Regions from separate parts of the Streptomyces sp. NPDC088923 genome, predicted to be linked through region 1. Evidence: riboswitches for the same ligand, from Rfam matches in the RefSeq annotation. Region 1 holds a riboswitch; the other holds the start of a gene.

What was found. A riboswitch is a leader RNA that binds a small molecule or an ion and turns the genes downstream of it on or off. The one in region 1 is predicted to bind S-adenosylmethionine.
Region 2: linked by a shared signal. The riboswitch ahead of ACIP4O_RS23955 (cell envelope biogenesis protein OmpA) and the one ahead of thrC (threonine synthase) in region 1 are both predicted to bind S-adenosylmethionine.

What each region holds. Positions count from the first base shown of each region.
Region 1 is NZ_JBIVIO010000001.1:565,298-570,737, reverse strand. Features, by position in the region: gene ACIP4O_RS02770 (cold-shock protein) at 1-95, opposite strand, end outside; gene ACIP4O_RS02765 (MoaD/ThiS family protein) at 560-838, opposite strand; gene thrC (threonine synthase) at 914-2,209, opposite strand; SAM riboswitch class I at 2,224-2,379, opposite strand; gene ACIP4O_RS02755 (glucosyl-3-phosphoglycerate synthase) at 2,600-3,550, shown strand; gene ACIP4O_RS02750 (trehalose-6-phosphate synthase) at 3,717-5,159, shown strand.
Region 2 is NZ_JBIVIO010000007.1:34,675-40,114, forward strand. Features, by position in the region: gene ACIP4O_RS23945 (acyclic terpene utilization AtuA family protein) at 1-1,196, opposite strand, end outside; gene ACIP4O_RS23950 (GNAT family N-acetyltransferase) at 1,390-1,947, shown strand; SAM riboswitch class IV at 2,018-2,158, shown strand; gene ACIP4O_RS23955 (cell envelope biogenesis protein OmpA) at 2,490-3,197, shown strand; gene ACIP4O_RS23960 (type 1 glutamine amidotransferase) at 3,244-4,014, opposite strand; gene ACIP4O_RS23965 (purine-cytosine permease family protein) at 4,157-5,440, opposite strand, start outside.

The sequences.
Region 1 (5,440 bases):
GCGCTGTAGTGGACGAATACATCCGCACCACCGTCGACCGCGATGAAGCCGTAGCCCTTCTCCGCGTTGAACCACTTGACGGTGCCCTGAGCCATGCCTAACTCCCCTATTACTGGCCCTTGCACAGGAACGCACTTCGCGCACCCGGGTCAGACCTCACCCCCGCGGGAATCTTGGGGGGCGTGCGCCGGAACGCGTCGACCGCCGCTGAATGTATCTGCCCAACTGCCGTCCGCAACAGGTCAGTCGGACGAGAAATCGGCTCGGCCCGCATCCTGACATGGCCGGAGAATTCACGGGAGTTCAGGACACGTCGGGCCCGGCAAAAGGAACGCAAAGCCGCAAATGGGCGGCACGGAAAGCGGAATTGATTCCCAGGTTTCCGACAGGTGCGCGTGCGGCGTCGGGGATTCCTGGAGCCGCCGTGAAGAAAGGGGCGAAGCAATACCCCGACTCTACTCCTGCGAATCCCATGGAATTGCCCCCTCCGCTTGTGGTGCGGAGGGGGCAGGGGTGAAGCGAGGGGTACGGGCGAGGCGGGGACCGTCCGGCGCGGGGCTCAGCAGCCGCCGGCGACCGCCGGGATGATCGAGATGCCCGTGCCGTCCGGGGTGGCGGTGTCGAGGCCCTGCTCGAAGCGGATGTCGTCGTCGTTGACGTAGAGGTTGACGAAGCGGCGGAGCTTGCCGTCGTCGTCGAGGACGCGGGCAGAGATGCCGGTGTGGTTGCGCTCCAGGTCGGCGAGGACCTCGGCGACGGTCGCGCCCTCGGCGGGGACCTCGGCCTGGCCGCCGGTGTAGGTGCGCAGGATGGTCGGGATACGAACGGAAACGCTCATGGCGTGGCCTTTCTCGGGCAGCGCGGAAAGTTGGGGGGACGGGCTCGGCCGGGGCTCAGCGGAGCCCGGCCGGGCTCAGCCCGCGAGACCGGCGGCGCGGAAGGCGTCCAGGTCGGGGCGGATGGTCGCGGTGGGCCCGGTGGTCGGGGCGACCGCGTCCAGGGTCTTGAGGCCGTCGCCGGTGTTGAGGACGACGGTGGTCAGGGCGGGGTCGAGCTGCCCGTTCTCGATGAGCTTGCGCGTGACACCGACCGTGACGCCGCCCGCCGTCTCGGCGAAGATGCCCTCGGTGCGCGCGAGGAGCTTGATCGCGTCCACGACCTGCTCGTCGTCCACGTCCTCGACGGCGCCGCCCGTGCGGCGGGCGATGTCGAGCACGTAGGGGCCGTCGGCCGGGTTGCCGATCGCGAGGGACTTCGCGATCGTCTTCGGCTTCTGCGGGCGTACGACGTCGTGCCCGGCCTTGTACGCGGTCGAGACCGGCGAGCAGCCCTCGGCCTGCGCGCCGAAGATCCGGTACGGCTTGTCCGCGACGAGACCGAGCCTGATCAGTTCCTTCAGACCCTTGTCGATCTTCGTCAGCTGCGAGCCGGAGGCGACCGGGATGACGATCTGGTCGGGGATCTCCCAGCCGAGCTGTTCACAGATCTCGTACGCCAGCGTCTTCGAGCCCTCGCCGTAGTACGGGCGCAGGTTGACGTTGACGAAGCCCCAGCCCTCGCCGAGCGGGTCGCCGATCAGCTCGGAGCAGAAGCGGTTCACGTCGTCGTACGTGCCCTCGATGCCGACGAGCTCGCCGCCGTAGACCGCGGCCATGACGACCTTGCCCTGCTCCAGGTCGTGCGGGATGAAGACGCAGGAGCGGAAGCCGGCGCGGGCGGCGGCGGCGCCGACGGCCCCCGCGAGGTTGCCCGTCGAGGAGCAGGACAGGGTCGTGAAGCCGAAGGCGCGCGCGGCCTCGACGGCGATCGCGACGACGCGGTCCTTGAAGGAGTGCGTGGGGTTCCCGGAGTCGTCCTTGACGTAGAGGCCGCCGGTGACGCCGAGTTCCTTCGCGAGCCGGTCCGCCTTCACGAGTTGCGTGAGTCCGGGGTTGGTGTTGGGGTGGCTCGCCACGTCGGCGGGCACGGGCAGCAACGGTGCGTAACGCCAGATGTTCTTGGGGCCGGCCTCGATCGCGCGGCGCAGTTCCTCGACGTCGCCGGACGGCAGCTCGTAGGCGACCTCAAGGGGGCCGAAGCAGCTTTCGCAGGCGAAGACCGGGCCGAGCGGGAAGCGCTCGCCGCACTCGCGACAGGAGAGCGCGACGGCGGGGCCGAGGTCGACGGCGGAGGTGGTGTTCTGCGGGGTTTCGGCGGCTTGCACAGCCATGGGGAGGCCCTTTCTCCTCATCTTCCCCGCGGCGCATCTCGCCGCGAGACGGAATTGGCACCTTCCCGAGCCAGGGCCTTCGGTGGCGGTATCGGTGAACCGCGCGGAGACTGGCTGGAGGGTTGCCGGGGCTTCAACGGGCCGTATCCCTCTGCCCCTCTGGATGAGCGTTGTGGCACCCGGGCTTCGGGCCCGGGGCGTTTGTGACACAAGGTGACAGCGCACCCCGACATGGGATGGTCACCCGCGTTGTTCAAGACTGTAACCGAAGCCCTGGATCGTGGAGCGAGCCGTCCGCACGCCGAGATGAAGATCTCATCGGCGCCCTCCGCAAGGGGCGGCAGTCGAAGGGCCTCGCACCGGGTCCGTACGCACGAGGGGACAGACGCCGTGATCGAAGAGGTGGAACGCTGGCTGGAGCATCGCTCCTGGACCGCGAACGACTGGCCCGTGGAACGGCTCGCCGCGCTCAAACGCGCCACGGGGGCCTCGGTGGCCGTCGTCCTTCCGGCACTGAACGAGGAGGCGACCGTCGGCGCGATCGTCGACGTCATCCGGCGTGAACTCGTCGAAGCCGTCCCTCTCGTCGACGAACTCGTCGTCCTCGACTCGGGCTCCACGGACCGCACCGCCGAGGTCGCGCGCGCGGCCGGGGCGCGGGTCGTGCACCGGGACGCGGTGCTGCCGCGGCTGCCCGCCGTGCCGGGCAAGGGCGAGGTGCTGTGGCGCTCGCTGCTCGCGACCGACAGTGAGCTGATCTGTTTCGTCGACGCGGACCTCAAGGACTTCCGGTCCGCCTTCGTGACCGGCATCCTCGGCCCGCTCCTCGCCGAGCGGGACGTGCATCTCGTGAAGGCGATGTACGACCGTCCGCTCGGCTCCGAGCCCGGCCAGGGCGGCCGGGTCACCGAACTCATGGCGCGCCCGCTGCTCAACATGCACTGGCCGCGGCTCTCGGGTTTCGTGCAGCCGCTGGGCGGCGAGTACGCGGGGCGGCGCTCGCTCCTCGAACAGCTGCCGTTCCCCGTGGGGTACGGGGTCGAGCTGGGTCTCCTCGTGGACGCGCTGCACACGGTGGGGCTCGACGCGCTCGCGCAGGTGGACGTCGGGGTGCGGGTGCACCGCCACCAGGACGGGCAGGCGCTGGGCCGCATGGCGGCGACGATCTACCGCACGGCGCAGGTACGGCTCGCGCGCGGCCATCTCGTACGCCCCGAGCTGACCCAGTTCGACCGCCTGCCCGAGGGCGGTTTCGCGGCGCACACGCATCCCGTGGACACGGAGGAGCGGCCGCCGATGCGGGAGATCCCGGAGTACACGGAGCGGAGGGAGGCGGCCTGAGGGGGGCACGGGGCGGGGCGTTGGCGGCGCGTGGGGGCGGGGCGCGGGTGCGTCCGTCGGCCGTCGTCCCGCGGGGGGCGCGGCAGAACATGGCAGTTGGGGGCGGATGCCGAGTCCCGCACAGTTCGCACGTTTGAGCCCATGATCCCGAGGCGAGGAATGCACCATGCCTACTGACGACCCCACCCGCCCCACCGGCACCGGCACCGGTGCCGCCGTCCTCCTCGCCTCCAACCGCGGCCCCGTCTCGTACGCGTTCGGCGCGCACGGCGAGCTGAGGGCCAAGCGCGGCGGCGGGGGGCTCGTCTCGGGGCTCTCGGCGATCGGGCCCGAGGTCGACGCGGTGTGGGTGTGCGCGGCGCTGAGCGACGCGGACCGCGAGGCGGCCCGGCGCTCGGGCGCGGAGCTGGACCCGGCGGACACGGGCGGGCGCCGTGTCCACATGCTCGGGATCGATCCGCGCACGCAGCACGAGGCGTACAACGACATCGCCAACAGCGTGCTGTGGTTCGCCCACCACATGCTGTGGCAGACGCCCTTGGAGCCCGCGTTCGGCCCGGAGTTCCGCGCGCGCTGGGCCTCCTTCGAGGCGTACAACCGCGCCTTCGCCGAGGCGCTCGCGGCGCAGGCGGCGAAGGGCGCGGCGGTGCTCGTGCAGGACTACCACCTGGTGCTCGTGCCGGGGATGCTGCGCGCGCTGCGCCCCGATCTGCGCATCGCGCACTTCTCGCACACGCCGTGGGCGCCGCTCGACTACTACCGGCTGCTGCCCGACGACGTGGCGGAGCAGGTGCTGCGCGGGATTCTCGGCGCGGACCACGCGGGGTTCCTCACCCGCCGCTGGGCGGACGCCTTCACGGCCTGCGCGGACGCGCTCGTCGGCGGTACGGGCCGGACCGAGGTGGCGGTGCACGGCCTCGGCGCGGACGCCGACTTCCTGCGCGACCGCGCGCACCAGGAGGACGTGGACGAGCGGATCGCGGCGCTGCGCCGGGAGATCGGCGGCGAGGGGCGGCGCACGATCGTGCGGGTGGACCGTACGGAGTTGTCGAAGAACATCGTGCGGGGACTCCACGCGTACCGGCGGCTGCTGACGGACCGCCCGGACTGGCGCGGGCAGGTCGTGCACCTCGCCTTCGCGTACCCGTCCCGCCAGGACCTGGAGGTGTACCGGGCGTACACGGCGGAGGTGGAGCGGGTCGCGCAGGAGATCAACGACGAGTTCGGGACGGCGGACTGGACGCCGGTGCTGCTGAAGGTCGACGACGACTTCCCGCGCTCGCTCGCGGCCTACCGGCTCGCGGACGTCGCGCTGGTCAACCCGATCCGTGACGGCATGAACCTCGTGGCGAAGGAGGTCCCGGTCGTCTCGGACGCGGGCGTGGCGCTCGTGCTGTCGCGGGAGGCGGGGGCGTACGAGGAGCTGGGCGCGGACGCGGTCGTGGTGAACCCGTACGACGTCTCGGCGACGGCCGAGGCGCTGCACACGGCGCTCACCCAGGACCCGGAGACCCGGTCGGCGCGCACGAAGCGGCTGGCGGAGGCGGCGACGGCGCTGCCGCCGGGGCGGTGGTTCATGGAGCAGTTGGAGGCGCTGGGCGGGGCGTAGGGCCTGTGGGGGCGAGGGCGCGGGGCGGTCGGTGGGCTCGGCGCCCGCATGGGCGGCGCGGCAGTGTGATGATCCGTTCGGCGGCTGTGGATACCTCGCCTTGTGCGTGCACGCGTCTCACTCGGTCGAGTGAGACGTTGTGCGGGTTTCCCGGAGTTGTCCACAGATGTGGCGGGACGGGGCGGGAAGCGGGGGCGGCTCTGGAAGACTGGTATTGGGGCCGCCCCCTGGGAGGGCGGGGGCTGCCCCGAGCCGTGCGGAAGCCACCCCCGCTTCCCGCC
Region 2 (5,440 bases), on a different contig from region 1:
CCGGGGTATCCGGCGAGGCCGAGTTCGACGGCGGCGGCGCCGATCCGGCGGCCGACGGTCTCGGGGTCCGCGTCGCGTACGACGAGGCGGAGCAGGGCGCTCGCGGTCTCCTCGGTGGCGGCGTCGGGGTGGTCGGTGCGGACGAGTTCCCAGTCGGCCCGGGCGGGGGGCCGCTCGGCGAGGGCCTCGGTGAGCTGGGCGCGCACGAGTGCGGCCTTGGCGGGGATGTCGAGTCCGGTGAGGACGAGGACGACCTCGCCCCGGTGGCCGCCGAGACGGCTGAGCCCCACCTTCAGCGTGGGCGGCGGCGCCTCGCCCCGTACGCCGTGCACACGGACCCGGTCGGGGCCCTCCTGGACGAGGCGCACGGTGTCGAGGCGGGCGACGACGTCGGGCCCGAGGTAGCGCGCGGGGCCCGTCTCGTAGAGGAGCTGGGCTGTGACCGTGCCCGTCGTGACGGCGCCGCCCGTGCCGGGGTGCTTGGTGAGGACCGCGCTGCCGTCGGCGGCGATCTCGGCGAGCGGGAAGCCGGGGCGGCGTACGTCGTGGGCGGTGAAGTCGCTGTAGTTGCCGCCCGTGACCTGGGCGCCGCACTCCAGGAGGTGCCCCGCGACGACGGCGCCCGCGAGACGGTCGTGGTCGGTCGGCTCCCAGCCGAAGTGCGCGGCGGCGGCACCGCTGACCAGGGCCGCGTCGGTGACGCGCCCGGTCACGACGAGTTGGGCGCCCGCGCGCAGGCACGCGGTGATGCCGTGGCCGCCGAGGTAGGCGTTGGCGGTGAGCACGCCCTCGCCCCAGCTCTCGCGGCCGGACGCCTCGGGGTGGGCGAGGAGGTCGTCCCCGCTCACGTACGCGACGGGTATGTCGAGCCCCTCGCGGCGCACGAGCCGCCGCAGTTCCCCGGCCAGTCCCGCCGGGTTGAGGCCGCCCGCGTTGGTGACGACGCGGACGCCGCGTTCGGCGACGAGGTGGAGGCACTCGGCGAGCTGGCGCGGGAAGGTGCAGACGTACCCGGCCGCGGGGTCCTTGAGCCGGTCGCGGCCGAGGATGAGCATCGTCAGCTCGGCGAGGTAGTCCCCGGTGAGCACGTCGAGCGGCCCGTCCGAGAGCATCTCACGCACGGCGGAGAAACGGTCCCCGTAGAAGCCGGAGGCGTTGCCGACACGGAGCGGGGCGAGTGGGGCGGAGGGGGTCAACGCGGTTACTCCTCACCGGGGTTGGTGCGGCGTGGGGGCGTCGCACGGTGCAGCATCACAGCGCGGGAGAAAACAAGCAAGCGTGCTTGCATGATTTTTCCGGGCCCGGCACGGCGGAATACCGGTTGCCCCGGGCGGTCCCCGCGCCCAAGGATCGGCGGGTTCGCCCCTTTCCCGACCCCGGAGCCGCACCGTGGACCTCCTCGCCGCTCTCCCCCTGCGCACCCCCCGCCTGACGCTGCGCCCCTTCACGCCAAAGGACACCGACGCGATGCACGCGTACCAGCGCCTGCCCGAGGTCGCCCGCTACCTGTACCGCCCGCCCCGCACGCGCGCCGAGTGCGAGGCGGTGATCGCCGTGCCGCCCGCGTGGGAGAAGGAGGGCGACCGGGTCCTCCTCGCGGTGTGCCCCACGCCGCCCGCGCCCGGCGTGCCCGCGCTCGCCGGCGAGGTGAGCGTGAACCTGCGCGATCCGCGCGCCCGCCAGGCGGAGATCGGGTGGTCCCTGCACCCGGGGGCGGTGGGCCGCGGCTACGCGACCGAGGCGGCCCGCGCCCTCGCCCACCTCGCCTTCACCCTCGGCGCCCACCGCCTCTACGCCCGCGTGGACGCCGAGAACACCGCGTCCTTCCGCGTCTGCGAACGCCTCGGCATGCGCCGCGAGGCCCACTTGGTGGAGAACGACCTGTGGGAGGGGCGATGGGGCGACGAGTTCGTGTACGGGCTGCTGGCGCGGGAGTTCGGTGGCTGAGGGGCGTCGGTCGCCTCCGGATGGACACCGTCTTGACGGTCCGTCGCGGTGCCCCGACACTGGGGGAGACGGTCACGATCGTCAGCGCCCGCGCGGCTCGTCCCGCGCGCGGTTCATCGGCCCCGGCCCGCTGACAGGCAACCCTTCGACCGCGATGGGGTGCCCCGGGTGACGACCTGGTCCCGCCATGGCGGCGGGACAAGCGCGGCCCCGGTGGGGTGGCTGGGGAGGGGTGGGTGTCATGTCCGGAGCTCTCGCCCCGCACGGTACCGACCGTTCTCCTTCACCGGTGTGCCCCCGGCGCCGCACCCTCACCCGCAGGCTCCACATCGACCTGCTGCGCGTGTGCGGGGCGACAGGCCGACCGGTCCGCTGACGCCCCTCGGTCCTTCGCGATCCCGGCGCTCCGTGCGTCCCCTGTGCCGCGCCCTGCTCCCCTCTCTTCTTCTGGGAGAACCATGTCCAAAACCCTTGCCCCCTCCTCGCCCGACCTTCCTCTCTGTACCCCCGCGACCGCGCGGCCCGGCAGTGGTCTGCCGCGTGTGCGCGAAGCGGTCGAACCTGTCGTGCGGGAGCGCATCGGCGTCGCGGGCGGGCACGGCTTCTACCCGGCCCCGCACCGGTACGCGCTGTACCTGACGCCCCGGCGCGCCGACGCGCTGCGCGTCGCGGTGACGGTGCGGCTGCTCGGTCTCGCCGAGACCCTCGCCCTCGTCCCGCTCGAAGGCCCCGGCTCGCCCGCGTACGAGAGCCTGCGCCGCTCCTACGAGGCCACGCGCCGGCACTACGCGGGAGCGCTCACCGTGCCCGCCCTGTGCGACCGCTGGACCGGGCGCGTCGTCAGCAACCACACGCCCGACATCCTGCGCGACCTGCACGGCCGCTTCGGCCCCGGCGAGTCGGCCGAGTGCGGGGCGTGCGCGCTGCGCCCCGCCGCGCTCGGCACCGAGACCGACCGGCTCGAAGCGGCGTGGGACTTCACGGGCGCCGCGCCGGGCACGGCGCCGCTCGACGTCGTCGCGGCGCGGCTGCGGCGCGCGCCGTACGTCCTCGGGGAGCGGCTGACGGCGGCGGACGTCGACGCGTGGTCGGCGCTCGTGGCGCTCGGCGCGCTGCCCCGGACAGGCGGCGCGCCGCACCAGGCGCTCGCCACGCACTCCGGGCGCGAGGTGCTCACCGCCTGGGCGCGCGGCCTCGCGGAGCGCCCGGCGTTCAAGGGAGCGTTGGCGCGGGAGTACGGGGCGAGGTGACCGGAACGGGCGGGCGGGGCCTTGCGCGCCGCTCGCCCGGCACCGTTCACGCCACCCCCGCTCCCCTCCGCTCGGTCACCAGCGCGGCGAAGCGGTGGGCGAGGGTGCGCCAGGCGGCCTCGGCCTCGGGGGCCTCGCGCAGGGCGTGGGCGTGGAGGTGCGCGGGGTCGGGCGCGCCGTGGCGGGCGAGGCGCTCCGGGTTCCAGCGCGTGATGCGCGCGGCGCGCGCCTCGGGGTGGAACTGGACGCCCCAGGCCGCGGCGCCGACGCGGAAGCCCTGGTACGGGCAGTCGGCGCTGCTCGCGAGCCACCGCGCGCCCGGCGGCAGCGCCGTGATGGCGTCGACGTGGTTCTCGATCGCGGGCGGGTGCGGGGGCAGCCCGTGGAAGAGCGGGTCGTCGGCCGCCTCGGGGCGCAAGGTGAGCCGGACGCTGCCGAACTCGGGCGTCCCGTGCTCCCCGCGCACCTCTCCCCCGGCGACGTGGGCCAGGAGTTGCCCGCCGAGGCAGATCCCGAAGTAGGGGACGCCCGCGTCGAGCGCCTGCCGGGCGAGTTCGCGGGTCCCCGCGAGCCAGGGGGCGCGGGCGTCGTCGTCGGGGAGGTAGGCGCCGCCGAGGACGAGCAGCCCGTCGTGGGCGACCCGTTCCGGCAGCGGCTCGCCCTCCCAGGCCCGTACGGCATCGAGCCGCACCCCGCCTTCAGCGAGCCACTGCTCCCAGTTCCCCGCCCCGTCCCCGTCGTTGTTGCGCACCACGAGCACCCGGGGCACGCCCGCCCCGCCGCCGTCACCGTTGTCCTGCCGCTCTTCGGTCGCCACCTGCGGTCTCCGTCCCTGTCGGCTGTGCGGGTCGGACCCGAGCCTAGGCACACACGAAGGGCCGGGATGCGAGCCGCCGCGACCGCGTGGCCGGTACGGCTTCATGGTGCGCACATGTCCCCTCCTCCCGTACGGAGTCGGCTCAGCCCCTCGCCTCCCCCGCCAGCGCCGCCGCGTCCCCCGCCGTCGCGGCACGCGGCGCTTCCGACGGGCTGTCCACCTCGCCCCAGATCATCTTCTCGGGGACGCGGGCCGCGCGGTCGCCGCGGGCCAGGGCCCCGTAGAGGACCGCCGGGATGACCAGGCCGATGATCCAGGAGATGTCGGCGCCGCCGAGCGGGCCGACGAGCGGGCCCGTGTAGAACTCGGTCGAGATGAAGGGGAGCTGGATGAGGATGCCGACGACGTAGGTGATGATCGCGCGCCAGCGCCAGCCGCCGTAGCGGCCGTTCGGGTCGGAGAGCGCCGGGAGGTCGTACCGCTCCCTGGCGATGACGTAGTAGTCGACGAGGTTGATCGCGCTCCACGGCGTGAAGAAGATCAGCAGGAAGAGCAGGAACGTCGAGAACGAGTCCAGGAAGTTGCCGCGTCCGAGGAGCGCGACGATCGTCCCGGCGAGCATGATCGCGAGGACGTACCCGGCGCGGCCCCGCTGGCTGAGGGTGCGCTGGGCGCGGAAGCCGGTCACGCCGGTGAGGACGGACATGAATCCGCCGTACGTGTTCAGCACGTTGATGGTGAGCTTGCCGAGCGCGATCACGAAGTAGAGGACGGAGGCGATGATCCCCGTGCCGCCGAGCCCGACCACGTAGCCGACCTCGTCGCCCGCGATGGCGCCCGCCGAGGCCGCCGCGGCGAGCGCGCCGAAGGCCATCGACCACTGCGAGCCGAGCACCGTGCCGCCGAGCGTGCACCAGAAGGTGGCGCGCGGCGAGGTGTCGCGCGGCAGGTAGCGGGAGTAGTCGGCGACGTAGGGGCCGAAGGCGAGCTGCCAGGAGGCGGAGAGCGAGATCGCGAGGAGGAAGGCGGGGAGGTGGAAGGAGTGGTCCCCGAGGAGGTCGCCGAGCGAGGCGCGCTGGAGAAGGCGGATGCCGAGGTAGATGAAGGCGAGGGCGCCGACCACGCTCGCGATCCGGCCGAGGCGGTGGATCACGCGGTAGCCGATGACGGCGGTGAGCGCGGTGGCGAGCGCGAAGACGACGATGCCCGTGACGTCGCCGAGGTGGGTGAGGTGGCCCACGGCCTGCCCCGCGAGGACGGTGCCGCTGGCGAAGAAGCCGACGTACATCACGACGACGCACACGAGCGGCACGATCGCCCCGTAGACGCCGAACTGCGCGCGGCTGGAGATCATCTGCGGCAGTCCGAGGCGCGGTCCCTGCGCGGAGTGCAGGGCCATGACGGCGCCGCCGAGGAGGTTGCCGAG